Regions from separate parts of the Streptosporangium sp. NPDC000396 genome, predicted to be linked through region 2. Evidence: riboswitches for the same ligand, from Rfam matches in the RefSeq annotation. Region 2 holds a riboswitch; the other holds the start of a gene.

Region 1 (6,615 bases), on a different contig from region 2:
AGGACCTGTCCGCCATGCAGCTGCGCGCCCTCGGGCGGCGCTGCCGTACCGGGTCGGCGACCGTTCTGGGCGACCTCGCGCAGGGCACCACCCCCTGGTCCGCTCGATCCTGGACCGAGGTCCTCACCCACCTGGGCTTCGAGGAGGGCGCGGTCACCGAACTCACGCTCGGCTTCCGCGTTCCCCGCGAGATCCTCGACTACGCCGCCAGGCTGCTGCCCTCCGTCGCCCCGGACCTGGCCGTCCCCCAGTCGCTCCGGCCCGGTGTGGGTTCCCTGACGGTACGGCCCGCCTCGGACGGCTCCCTGGCCGGCGCGGTGCGTGAGGCGGCGCGGGAGGCGCTGTCCCGGGAGGGCTCGATCGGCGTCATCGTCCCGGACGACTCGGTCACCGCCGTGTCCGAGGCCCTGTCCCATCTGGAACATCGCGTGCTGAGCCCCGACTCGGCCGAGGAGCACCGCCTGCTGGTCATCCCGGCGACCCTGGCCAAGGGTCTGGAGTACGACCACGTCATCGTGGTCGAGCCGGCCGACATCGTGGACGCCGAGCCGCGCGGCCTGGCCCGCCTCTACGTGGTCCTGACCCGTGCGGTCACCTCCCTGACCGTTCTTCACGCCCGGGAGCTCCCCGCACAGCTCTGCTAGCTTTCCCGCCCATGACAGTGAGTGCGCGAAACGGCCGGCTCGAAGACATCGATGCGCTGCCGGCTTTCTGGCTGGAAGCCGTCGGTTATGCTCCTCGGCCGCAGTGGTCGCGCTGGGTTAAGGCCCTTTAGTCAGAACCCGTTTAGGACTGGCCTCTTTACAGGTTGTGAACCTCGGAGAAAGGGCAAAGTCCGGCAGTGCGACGTTCGGTGAACGCGAAAAGAGGCGGCCCCGGCACCTCGGGGTCGCCTCTTTTCGTAAAAGCGTCTGGACTTAGAAGTCCATGTCGCCGCCGCCCGGCATGGCGGGAGCGGCAGCAGCCTTCTCAGGCTTCTCGGCGATGACAGCCTCGGTGGTGAGGAACAGCGCCGCGATGGACGCCGCGTTCTGCAGAGCCGAGCGCGTCACCTTGGCCGGGTCGATGATGCCCGACTCGAACATGTTGACGTACTCGCCGCTGGCGGCGTTCAGGCCCTCGCCCGGGTTGAGGTTGCGAACCTTCTCGACCACGACGCCGCCCTCAAGGCCGGCGTTGACGGCGATCTGCTTCAGCGGCTCCTCCAGAGCCTTGCGCACGATCGCGGCACCGGTGGCCTCGTCGCCGGGCAGCTCAAGCTTGTCGAACGCCTTGGTGCCGGCCTGGAGCAGGGCAACACCACCGCCGGGCACGATGCCCTCCTCGACGGCCGCCTTCGCGTTGCGGACGGCGTCCTCGATGCGGTGCTTGCGCTCCTTGAGCTCGACCTCGGTCGCCGCGCCGGCCTTGATGACGGCCACGCCGCCGGCCAGCTTGGCGAGGCGCTCCTGGAGCTTCTCGCGGTCGTAGTCGGAGTCGGTGTTCTCGATCTCGGCGCGGATCTCGTTGACCCGGCCGGCGATCCGCTCGGGGTCACCGGCGCCGTCGACGATGGTGGTCTCGTCCTTGGTGACGATGACCTGACGGGCGCGGCCCAGCATGTCCAGGGAGGTGGACTCGAGCTTGAGGCCGAGGTCCTCGCTGACGACCTGGGCACCGGTCAGGATGCCGATGTCGCCGAGCATGGCCTTGCGGCGGTCACCGAAGCCCGGAGCCTTGACGGCGACCGAGCGGAACAGGCCACGGATCTTGTTGACGACCAGGGTGGCCAGCGCCTCGCCCTCGATGTCCTCGGCGATGATCAGCAGCGGCTTGCCGGCCTGCACGACCTTGTCGAGAACCGGGAGCAGGTCCTTGTTCGCGGAGATCTTGGAGTTGACGACGAGGATGTAGGGGTCGTCGAGGACGGCCTCCATACGCTCCGGGTCGGTCACGAAGTAGGGCGAGATGTAGCCCTTGTCGAAGCGCATGCCCTCGGTGAGCTCAAGCTCCAGGCCGAAGGTGTTGCTCTCCTCGACGGTGATGACGCCTTCCTTGCCGACCTTGTCCATCGCCTCGGCGATCATCTCGCCGATCTGCGGGTCACCCGCGGAGATGGAGGCGGTGGAGGCGATCTGCGCCTTCGTCTCCACGTCCTTGGCCAGCTTGGACAGTTCCTCGGAGACGCGCTCCACGGCGGCCTCGATGCCCCGCTTCAGGGACATCGGGTTGGCGCCCGCGGCGACGTTACGGAGGCCCTCACGCACCAGAGCCTGGGCGAGCACGGTGGCGGTGGTGGTGCCGTCACCGGCGACGTCGTCGGTCTTCTTGGCGACTTCCTTGACGAGCTCGGCCCCGATCTTCTCCCACGGGTCCTCGAGCTCGATCTCCTTGGCGATGGAGACACCGTCGTTGGTGATGGTGGGGGCGCCCCACTTCTTCTCCAGAACGACGTTACGGCCCTTGGGGCCGAGGGTCACCTTGACGGCGTCCGCGAGCTGGTTCATACCGCGCTCGAGACCGCGCCGGGCGTCCTCGTCAAACGCGATCATCTTGGCTGCCATACGGCTAGACCTCCCAAACACAGGGTGGCTTGCACCGGATCGAGCCGACGCCCGCGACGGCATGTGGACCCGCGACTCCGTTCGGCGGGCCCCATCGTCTCGATCCAGGGTTGGCACTCTCCGACAGGGAGTGCCAAGCAACTGTTTAGCACTCTACCCCGGAGAGTGCAAGCGACGCGGCGCTGACCTGGCCTCGGCCCGGACAGAACCCGGCCCAAACCTGCCCGGCCTCGGCCCAAGTTCGCCGGGACCCGACCCAAGCCTGGGCGGAACCCGGTGCGAGCCTGGACAGAGTCTGACCTGGACCTGCCCGGTCATGTCCCAAACGGAGGCCCGGCCCACCGGCCGAAGCGGTGGACCGGGCCGTCGTGCGAGAGGATCCGCGCGGACTGCGCTGCCACGGGATCCACTGGCACTTTCCGATGATTTGACGAAATGGCCTCGTCAAACCGTCCGGACGGATTCCGCCTGAGGACCCTTCTGACCTTGAGTGATCTCGAACTCGACCCGCTGGCCCTGTTCGAGCGCACGATAGCCGTCCATCAGGATCGCGGAGTAATGGACAAACACATCCTTACCACCGTCTACCGCGATGAAGCCGTAGCCCTTGTCCGCGTTGAACCATTTGACGGTGCCTTGCGCCACTTCCGACTCCTCTTACTGGGCTTGAGGACACCGCCCATTCCTCTCGCGAAGTCCTCAATCTCCGAGGCGGACACATCGCCTACGTCGATCGTTCTCGACCATACCTGTGGGACACCGTAGGGCAACAGAGTCAATCAGCAAACTACCGCTTTACGCACACATTCAGTGCGACCAACAGAGTTTTGCCATGGTGGCCTCTTGGCCCAATATTGCATTACGCCTCCCGTGCAGATACGAACTGGTGTCACAAAAAACGACACCCGCACACGGCCGGGCCGGTGCGGGTGTCGCAGGAAGCGGTGCGGGCGCCACAGGGGAGACCCGCCGGGAATCAGCCCCCGGCCACCGCCGGGATGATGGAGATCTGGACGCCGGACGGCGTGGCCGTGTCGAGGTTGTCGGAAAAACGGACGTCCTCATCCCCCACATAGACGTTGACAAAACGGCGAATCTTGCCCGTTTCATCGAGAATGCGGGCACCGATCCCGGGGTAGTCGGCGTCGAGCTTCTGCAGAACATCACGCAGGGTGTCGCCCTCCGCACTCACCTCGGCCGAGCCGTTGGTGTAAGTCCGGAGAATCGTCGGAATCCGCACAGAAACGCTCATAGTTCAGTACCTTTCATGGGATTTAGGCGATAACCGCACGGAATGCGTCAAGAGAGGGGCGAATGACCGCGGTGGGACGCGCCTCGCCCGCCACCGCGTCGAGGGTCTTCAGGCCGTCGCCGGTGTTGAGGACCACGGTCTCGGCGTCGGGGTCGAGCCGCCCTGACGCGACCAGCTTGCGCAGCACGCCGACGGTGACGCCTCCCGCGGTCTCGGCGAAAATGCCCTCGGTCCTGGCCAGCAGGCGGATCGCGTCGACGATCTCGGCGTCCGTGACGTCCTCCACGGCACCGCCGGTGCGCCGGGTGATGTCCAGCACGTAGGGGCCGTCGGCCGGGTTTCCGATCGCCAGCGACTTGGCGATCGTGTCCGGCTTGACCGGGCGGATCACGTCGTGTCCCGCCTTGTACGCGGCGGAGACTGGGGCGCAGCCCTCGGCCTGGGCAGCGAAGATCTTGTACGGCCGGTCCTCGACGAGACCGAGCTGGATCAGCTCCTTGAAGCCCTTGTCGATCTTCGTGAGCTGGGACCCCGAGGCGACCGGGATGACGATCTGATCGGGAATCCGCCAGCCGAGCTGCTCGGCGATCTCGTAGGCCAGGGTCTTGGAGCCCTCGGCGTAGTACGGCCTGAGGTTGACGTTGACGAAGCCCCACTGATCACCCAGCTCGTCGCCGATGAGCTCGGAGCAGAAACGGTTCACGTCGTCGTAGGTGCCCTCGATACCGACGAGCCTGCCGCCGTACACCGAAGCCATGACGATCTTGGCCTGCTCCAGGTCGGCGGGGATGAAGACACAGGCGTCAAGCCCGGCCCGGGCTGCGGCCGCGGTCACGGCTCCGGCCAGGTTGCCGGTGGAGGAGCAGGACAGGGTGTGGAAGCCGAAATTGCGGGCCGCCTCGACGGCGATGGCCACCACGCGGTCCTTGAAGGAGTGTGTGGGGTTGCCGGAGTCGTCCTTCACGTGCAGCGAGCGGATGCCCAGCTCACGGGCAAGATTGTCGGCCTTGACTAGCTTGGTCCAGCCGGGCGCCAGGTTGGGCTTGGTGGCCACGTCCGCCGGAACCGGCAGCAACGAGCGGTAACGCCAGATGTTGGTCGGCCCTTCGGCGATCTGCTCCCGGGTCACGCGACCGAACTCATAGGCGATTTCAAGAGGACCGAAACACTCGATACAGGCGAAGCTGGGGCCGAGTTCGGATCGTGCGCCGCATTCACGACAGGACAGGGCGGCGGCCGGGCCGAAGCGCCCGTCCTCGACACGACCGAGCGCGGTGGTGGTTTCAGTGGTTTCAGTGGTTGCGAGCGCCATGAAGCGAGGCCTTTCCCTCATCTTCGTCTGCGACCACCCTGGCCGCAGACCGGAATTGGCACCTGTCCCGGCCGACCTCGTCAGATCACGAGTCTTGAACCGGGAGGGTTGCCGGGGCTTCGCAGGGCCGGTCCCTCCACCCCTCTGGATGAGCAAATATGCAGTTGTGAACCTGGCAGGCAGGTTTCATGCACTCTACCTCGCCTAGCCGTCACCCCGACCAGTCGTCTCATTATTTGAGATACAACGTGTTATCTGTCGGACAGGTTCGACCGCTCCCCGACGGCGGAACAGGGGCTCCGGACGGTTTCGCGATCCTCCGGGGCGTACGGCCCGCGCAGCCGCACGGGCACGTTCACCGGTCCGCCTGGCCTGCCGGCCCGCCGGGTCAGAAACCGTAGGCGTCGCCCAGGGCTCCCTGGACGTATTTGCGCGCCTGGTGGATGCGAGACTTTGCGGTGCCGAGCGGGATGCCGAGCTGCTCGGCGACCTCGCTGTAGTCGAGCTGGCAGATGTCACGCAGCACCAGCGCCTGGGCCAGGTCGGGCTTGTCGGCCTCCAGCGCCTCCATCGCGTCGAGCAGGTCCAGCCGGGACCCGGCGATCACGCTCACCCGGGCGACATCGGGTTTGTGCAGCGGCAGCTCGTCCGAGCTCTGCTCGGCGGCGCGCCGCTTGAGCGAGCGGTAGGTGGTCCGGGCGCAGTTGGCGGTCACGATGTGCAGCCACGTGCTGAACCGGGCCCGCCCTTCGAAGCGGCCGATGTTGCGGGCCACCGCCAGCAGGGTGTCCTGACAGGCCTCCTCGGCGTCCTGCCGGTAGGGGAGGATGCGCCCGCAGTGCCGAAGAACGTCTGGTTCGATCCGCTTCAGCAGCTCACCCAGCGCACGGTGGTCACCTTGGGCGGCCGCATGGGCCAGTTCCTCGGTCGTCTCGTCCAGCGCCATCACGAGCCCCAATCAGCGATCACAGTCGCTCGCCATCTTAAGGTCGAGGACCGGATTTGGTGACGTCCACCGCAATCTCCCCGAGGCGGCACCACCGCGTTCCTCCCCCTGCCCTGGGCGCAGACCCGGGCTCTCCACCTGGCCCGAACCCGGGCCGGACCTCGCGGACCTCGCCGGAAGACCAGCCAAAAGACCAGGGCGTGCCGATGAAGTCCCGGCTAACCTTCAGCAAAGCGTGTCTCCAGGGTGTGTTTCAAAGATCTTCGTCGTGGCGAAGATCGGCCAGACGGACGCACCGCGAGGCGGAGGAGGAAGCCGTAGCGGAGCGTATGGCTGATGACGACAACGCCGCGGGGCGTCGCCCGACGACCGCACCAGGCGGAAAGACCGCAGAACACACCCTAGGCAAGGGGATCCCGATGAACGCGATCCTGGTGGCTTCGAATCGCGGCCCCGTCTCTTTCACCCTCTCGGAGGAGGGCTCCCTGACCATGCGCAGGGGAGGCGGCGGCCTGGTGTCCGGCCTGTCGGAGGTCGCCAAGGACCTCGACGTCCTGTGGGT
Region 2 (6,615 bases):
GCACGCCCATCGGGGTGGGCACCGCTCATTCGCGCCGATCAGGACCACCCCACCGCTCGCCGTACCGGCGCTCCCGGAGGACGACGAGGGTGCGCGGCCACCGGTGATGGGCGGAAAGAGCCGCGAAACACGCCTGGCGCCCGTGGGCGTCACTTGTCGATGTCGCCCACGACGAAGAACATCGAGCCGAGGATGGCCACCATGTCGGGGACCAGGTGGCCCGGGAGCATCTCGCGCAGCACCTGGACGTTGTTGTAGGAGGCCGAGCGGAGCTTCATCCGCCACGGGGTCTTCTCGCCGCGGGAGACCAGGTAGTAGCCGTTGATGCCGAGGGGGTTCTCGGTCCAGGCGTAGGTGTGGCCCTCGGGGACCTTGAGCACCTTGGGCAGGCGCTGGTTGATCGGCCCCTGGGGGAGCTCGCGGAGCCGTTCCAGGCAGGCGTCGGCCAGGTCCAGGGAGACCTTCACCTGCTCCAGCAGCACCTCGAACCGGGCGTTGCAGTCTCCCGCCGACCGGGTGACGACCCGCACCGGCAGCTCGCCGTAGGCGAGGTAGGGCTCGTCCCTGCGCAGGTCGAAGTCCACCCCGGAGGCGCGGGCGATCGGGCCGCTCACGCCGTACTGCATGATCGTTTCGCGGTCCAGCACGCCCACCCCGACCGTGCGGGCCAGGAAGATCTCGTTTCCGGAGATCAGGTTCTCGATGTCGGGCAGCCGCCGCCGCACGTCCGCGACGGCCTTCGCGACGCGGCCGGTCCAGCCTTCGGGCAGCTCCTCCTTGAGCCCGCCGATCCGGTTGAACATGTAGTGCATCCGCCCGCCGGCGATCTCCTCCATCACGGCCTGGAGGGTCTCGCGTTCCCGGAACGCGTAGAAGACCGGGGTGATCGCGCCGAGCTCCAGGGGATAGGACCCGAGGAACATCAGGTGGCTGAGCACCCGGTTGAGCTCGGCCATCAGGGTGCGCGTCCAGACCGCCCGGACCGGCACCTCCATGCCGAGCATCCGCTCCGCCGCGAGCACGACGCCCAGCTCGTTGGCGAACGCCGACAGCCAGTCGTGCCGGTTGGCCAGCATGATGATCTGCCGGTAGTCCCGCACCTCGAACAGCTTCTCCGCGCCGCGGTGCATGTAGCCCACGACCGGCTCGGCCGCGCTGATCCGCTCCCCGTCCAGAGTGAGCCGCAGCCGCAGCACCCCGTGCGTGGACGGGTGCTGCGGCCCGATGTTGAGGATCATGTCTTCGGTCGCGAGCTCCTTGCCGCGCGCGGATTGCACGGCACCGGCTCCGGCACCGATCCCCACGCTCACTTCCCGGGGCGCGCCTTCGGTCCGATGCTCAGTCATAGAGCCATGCTGCCATGTCAGCGACGCGAGACAAGCTCCCGCAAAGCAGTGATCAACCGGTCGATGTGCTCCTCGGTGGTGCCGATGCCGATGGAGGCGCGTACGGCGGAGGCGGTGGTGTCGTCGCAGCCGCCGTCCTTCACGTCGAGGAGGTGGCGGACGAAGGGGTGGGCGCAGAACTTGCCGTCGCGGACGCCGATGCCGTACTCGCCGGACAGGGCTTCGGCGACCTCGCGGGCGGTGTAGCCGTCCACCACGAAGGAGACGATGCCGACGCGGGGGTGGTCGGGACCCCACAGGCCCAGCTCGTGGACGCCCTCGACGGTGGCGAGGCCGGCGCGGAGACGGCCGAGGAGGCGCTCCTCCTCGCGGAGCAGCACGTTCCATCCGGTGGCGCTCAGGGCGTCGCAGGCGGCGGCCAGGGCGATGGCGCCGAGGACGTTCGGGGTGCCGGCCTCGTGGCGGGCCTCGGGGTCCTCGTGCCATTCGGTCTCGTCGTCGTTCACGGACTTCACCGCGCCGCCGCCCCGCAGGTACGGCTCCGCCTCCGCCAGCCAGTCGCCGCGGCCGATCAGGACGCCCGTGCCGAACGGGGCGTAGAGCTTGTGGCCGGAGAAGACCACGTAGTCCAGGTCGAGCGCGGTCAGGTTGAGCGGGCGGTGCGGGACGAGCTGGGCGGCGTCGACGAGGATGCGGGCGCCGTGGCGGTGGGCGATGTGGGCCAGGGCGGCGATCGGCCAGAGCTCCCCGGTGACGTTGGACGCGGCGGTCACGACCAGCAGCTTGGGACCGTCGATCCCGGCCAGGGCGTCGTCGGCCGCGCGGACCGCCTCGCCGGGGAAGGCCGGGGGCGCGAGCCGTACGGCGTCGGCCCAGGGCAGGAGCGAGGCGTGGTGCTCGGTGTCGAAGACCACGACGGTGGTCTCCCGGGGCAGGCTGCGGGCCAGCAGGTTGGTCGCGTCGGTGGTGTTCCGGGTGAAGACCACCGAGTCGCCGGGGCGTGCCCCGGCGAAGGCGCGGACCGTGTGCCGGGCCTGTTCGTAGCGGGCCGTGGTGAGCTGCGAAGCGTACCCGGCGCCGCGGTGGACGCTGGAGTAGGCCGGGAGCGCGGCGGCGACGGCGGCGCTCACCGGCTCCAGACAGGGCGCGCTGGCGGCGTAGTCGAGGTTGGCGTAGGGGGCGAGCCTGCCGCCCTTGACGGGCACTTCGAGGTCCGAGCCCAGCACCGCGGGGATCCGCCGGTCGTCGGACACACGGGTCGCGGGAACGGTCACGGTCGCGGCTGCGGTGGTGGTGGCGGCGGAAGTGAAGATCGTCAGTGTGGACACGCCAGGACTCCCTATGAGGTCATCGGACCCCAACCCATGGCGTTGGTGCGTGGAGCCCGCGCTTGCCCGGCGCCCTGCGCGCCGGACCAGGTCCTCACCCGGGGCACCCCGCCGCGGACGCGAGGGTTGCCGGCCAGCAAGCCGGGGCTTGTCGCTGGCACTCATGACCTATAGGGGGGACTATAACCGATCCCCCGCGGTGGATCGCAAGTCGTCAAATATGGCGGCGTGCTGTTTCCCGGGGTGCTCGGGGCATCCGGCCGTCCAACGATCACCGCAGGTCACCGCCTGAGCGGGGCATGATCGCGTGACGGTGATCGGCCAGGTGATTGACCAGGAGGAACTTACGGAACCATTCGGTCGTCTAGCAATTACTGCCGGTTACCGTATGAAGGAGAGCGTAATGGATTGGGTGACAGATCCGGGGATATGGATAGGGTTCGTCACCCTTGTGGGCCTGGAAATCGTGCTGGGCATCGACAACATCATCTTCATCTCCATCCTGGCCGGGAAACTCCCGCCCGAGCAGCGCGACAGGGCCCGCAAGCTGGGCCTCCTCGCCGCCCTGCTCAGCCGGCTGGCGCTGCTGCTGGCGCTGTCGTGGGTGGTGAAGCTCACATCGCCGCTGTTCGAGATCTTCGGCCAGGAGATCTCGGGACGCGATCTGATCCTGATCTTCGGCGGCCTGTTCCTGCTGGCCAAGAGCGCCTACGAGATGCACGACAGCCTGGAGGGCGAGTCCGGTCACGCCGGTGGCAAGGTCGCGTCCAGCTTCGCCGCGGTGATCGTCCAGATCATGATCCTGGACATCGTGTTCTCCCTCGACTCGGTGATCACCGCGGTGGGCATGGTCGACCAGATCGGCGTCATGGTCGCGGCCGTCATCGCCTCGGTTCTCGTGATGCTCGCCGCCTCCGGCCCGATCAGCCGCTTCGTGGACGAGCACCCGAGCATCAAGATGCTCGCCCTGTCCTTCCTGGTCCTGGTCGGCGTCGTGCTCCTCGCGGAGGGCTTCGATCAGCACATCTCGAAGGGCTACGTCTACTTCGCGATGGCGTTCTCGCTCGCCGTGGAACTGCTGAACATCCGGGCGCGCAGTAAGGCGGGCCGGGAGGAGCCGGTCGAACTGCACCACCGCTACGAGGCGGACGAGCAGACCGGATCCTAGGGTCCGCGTCGCGGGCCTCGCCCGGCGCGCGTGGATCTGGTTGTTTTGATCACTTGTGATCTAGATTACGGAAATCCGTTTTCTGATCTAGATCGAGGAAACACTGTGAAGAATCTTCGTCGCGCCTTCGCGACCCTTGGCGCCGCGAGCGTCACCCTGGCCGCCGTCCTCACGGCGACCCCCGCCGACGCGGCCAGCGGTGGCGGCTGTAGCAGCGGAACCGTACGGGCGTGCATCAGCGTCAACAGCAGCCGTTACCTGGTCGCCGACGGCTACCTGAGCAGCGTCCCGTCCGGGTGCGCCGGTGTGACCGTCAAGCTGTTCACCCGGTCCAGGAAGCTCCTCAACAGCATCGACTCCGGCTGCTGGACCGGCCGGACCTACTCCACGAGCTACTTCTACTCCTCGGACGTGGGCGGGTTCTTCACGCAGGTGGATGTCTGGAACGGCAACCACAACGTCATCACCTACGCCATAAGCCCGAACCAGTACTGAGACCGGGGTCGCCCCGTGGCCGTTTCCCGCCTCGGGGCACCGCCGATCGACGTGCGCAAGATCGCGTTAAGGCTTGCTCGTCAGAGCGAGGCGGACAGCCAGCCCGATCAGCAGGGTTCCGGACACGTACTCCAGGTACCGGCGCACGGCGGGCCGCCTGAAGAACCGCTCGGCGACGCCGACCAACCGGACGATCCCCAGATACCACGCCAGATCGATGAGGGCCGAGGCCACCGCCAAGAGCAGCAGCGTCGGCAGCGCCGGCGCGCCCTCGGGCACGAATTGCGGCAAGAAAGACAGGGCGAATACGCCGGCCTTCGGATTGGCCAGGTTGGTCAGCAACCCTGTCCGGTAACAACCCCACAGCGACGGCGCGACCCCGTCCACAGACGGTGAGTCCGGAGCGGTCCGCCGAGCCCGCCACAACATCCTGACGCCGAACCAGACGAGGACGATCGCGCCGACGATCCGCATGATGTCGAAGGCGAGTTGCGAGACGACCAGCAGAGCGGACAGGCCCAAGGCGGCCGCCAGGCACCACAGCAGCCAACCGGTCTCGTTGCCCAGCACGGTGGCCGTGCCCGCCGAACGTCCCGAAGTGATCGACTGCCGCAAGATGACCACGGTGGTGGGCCCGGGAATCATGGAGACCAGCAGGGAAGCGACAGCAAAGGCGAGCATGTCAGTCAGCATTGGGCTTCCCCTCCTCAAAACGGGCCTGACATCCGATAGCGCCCTAGGCGCTCACTTTGGGTCATTTGACGCTACATCAAGATCGTTGAGGGGTCTGAAGACGCCCTCTTGCGGTGACCGCATACCTTCACCGTGTTCGTCGTCCGTCCAGGGCGCCGGTACGGCGAGCGGTGGGGTGGTCTCGGTCGGTACGGCGAGCGGTGCGGTGGTCTCGATCGGCGCGGGTGAGCGGTGCCCGACCCGGTGAACGTTCCCGGTCACCGCACCTCTCAGGGGCGAACATTACGATGTTTACGTGCACTTTGATCCTTGGAATCCGGAATTTGTCGCCCACCCCTACGACGTCTACGACGAGCTGAGGCGGGAGCGCCCGGTCAGCTTCTTCGAGCCCACCGGACAGTGGCTGATCGCCCGGCACGCCGATGTCAACGCCCTGTTGCGTGACCGCAGGCTCGGCAGGTCCTACCTGCACGTGGCCACGCACGAGGAGTTCGGCAGACCGGACGACCCCGAGTTCCAGGATCCGTTCTGGCGGGTGGTCAGGGCCGGGATGCTGGACGTCGAACCCCCCGTCCACACCCGCCTGCGCCGGCTGGTGTCGAAGGCGTTCACCCCCCGCATGGTCGAGGCGCTCCGCCCCAAGGTCGCCCGGATCGCCGGGGAGCTCGTGGACGCGTTCGTCGAGCGCGGCGGAGGAAACCTGATCGCCGAGGTGGCCGAGCCGCTCCCGGTGACCGTGATCGCGGAGATGCTCGGCGTTCCCGAGGCCGACCGGCACCTGCTGAGGCCCTGGTCCGCCGACATCTGCGGGATGTACGAGCTCAACCCCTCGATCGAGGCCCAGCACACCGCCGTGCGCGCGGCCCAGGAGTTCTCGGACTACCTCATCGAGCTGGCCCGCGCCCGCAGGGTGAACCCCGGGGACGACCTGATCAGCGCGCTGGCCCAGGTGGCCGACGAGGGCGACAGGCTCACCGAGGAGGAGCTGGTCGGCACCTGCGTGCTGCTGCTCAACGCCGGCCACGAGGCCACCGTCAACGTCACCGGCAACGGCTGGTGGTCGCTGTTCCGCAACCCGGCCGAGCTGGAACGGCTCCGCGCCGACCACGGCCTGCTGCCCACCGCGATCGAGGAGCTGATGCGGTGGGACACCCCGCTGCAGATGTTCGAGCGCTGGGTGCTGGAGGACATCACCGTGGGCGGGGTGGACATCCCGCGCGGGACGGAGGTGGCGCTGCTGTTCGGGTCGGCCAACCGCGACCCCGAGGTGTTCGACGACCCCGACCGCCTCGACGTGGGCCGGGCGGACAACCCGCACATCTCCTTCGGCGCCGGCATCCACTTCTGCCTGGGGGCCCCGCTGGCCAGGATCGAGCTGGCCGAGTCGTTCGGCGCGCTGCTGCGTAAGGCGCCGAAGCTGGAGCTGGTCTCCGAGCCCGCCTGGGGCGCCGGCTACATCATCCGGGGCCTCACGGCCCTTGAGGTGCGGGTCTGAACCAGTTGGTCGCCCCCGAGCCCATCGGGGGCGATCACTTCGGTTTCCGATGAAGGTCGGCTGTCGACTGGCGTGCTTGAGCTGATGGAC

What was found. A riboswitch is a leader RNA that binds a small molecule or an ion and turns the genes downstream of it on or off. The one in region 2 is predicted to bind S-adenosylmethionine.
Region 1: it holds a riboswitch for S-adenosylmethionine, as region 2 does, so the genes downstream of both, thrC (threonine synthase) here and ACFY2X_RS20750 (aminotransferase class V-fold PLP-dependent enzyme) in region 2, are expected to answer to the same signal.

Annotation. Positions count from the first base shown of each region.
Region 1 is NZ_JBIAZA010000010.1:280,832-287,446, forward strand. Features, by position in the region: gene ACFY2X_RS18650 (HelD family protein) at 1-644, shown strand, start outside; gene groL (chaperonin GroEL) at 918-2,543, opposite strand; gene ACFY2X_RS18660 (cold-shock protein) at 2,988-3,188, opposite strand; gene ACFY2X_RS18665 (MoaD/ThiS family protein) at 3,520-3,795, opposite strand; gene thrC (threonine synthase) at 3,818-5,107, opposite strand; SAM riboswitch class I at 5,122-5,262, opposite strand; gene ACFY2X_RS18675 (RNA polymerase sigma factor) at 5,496-6,053, opposite strand; gene ACFY2X_RS18680 (trehalose-6-phosphate synthase) at 6,473-6,615, shown strand, end outside.
Region 2 is NZ_JBIAZA010000012.1:104,496-111,110, reverse strand. Features, by position in the region: gene ACFY2X_RS20755 (NADH-quinone oxidoreductase subunit D) at 150-1,346, opposite strand; gene ACFY2X_RS20750 (aminotransferase class V-fold PLP-dependent enzyme) at 1,364-2,674, opposite strand; SAM riboswitch class IV at 2,728-2,843, opposite strand; gene ACFY2X_RS20745 (TerC family protein) at 3,078-3,842, shown strand; gene ACFY2X_RS20740 (hypothetical protein) at 3,948-4,337, shown strand; gene ACFY2X_RS20735 (LysE family translocator) at 4,404-5,030, opposite strand; gene ACFY2X_RS20730 (cytochrome P450) at 5,326-6,525, shown strand.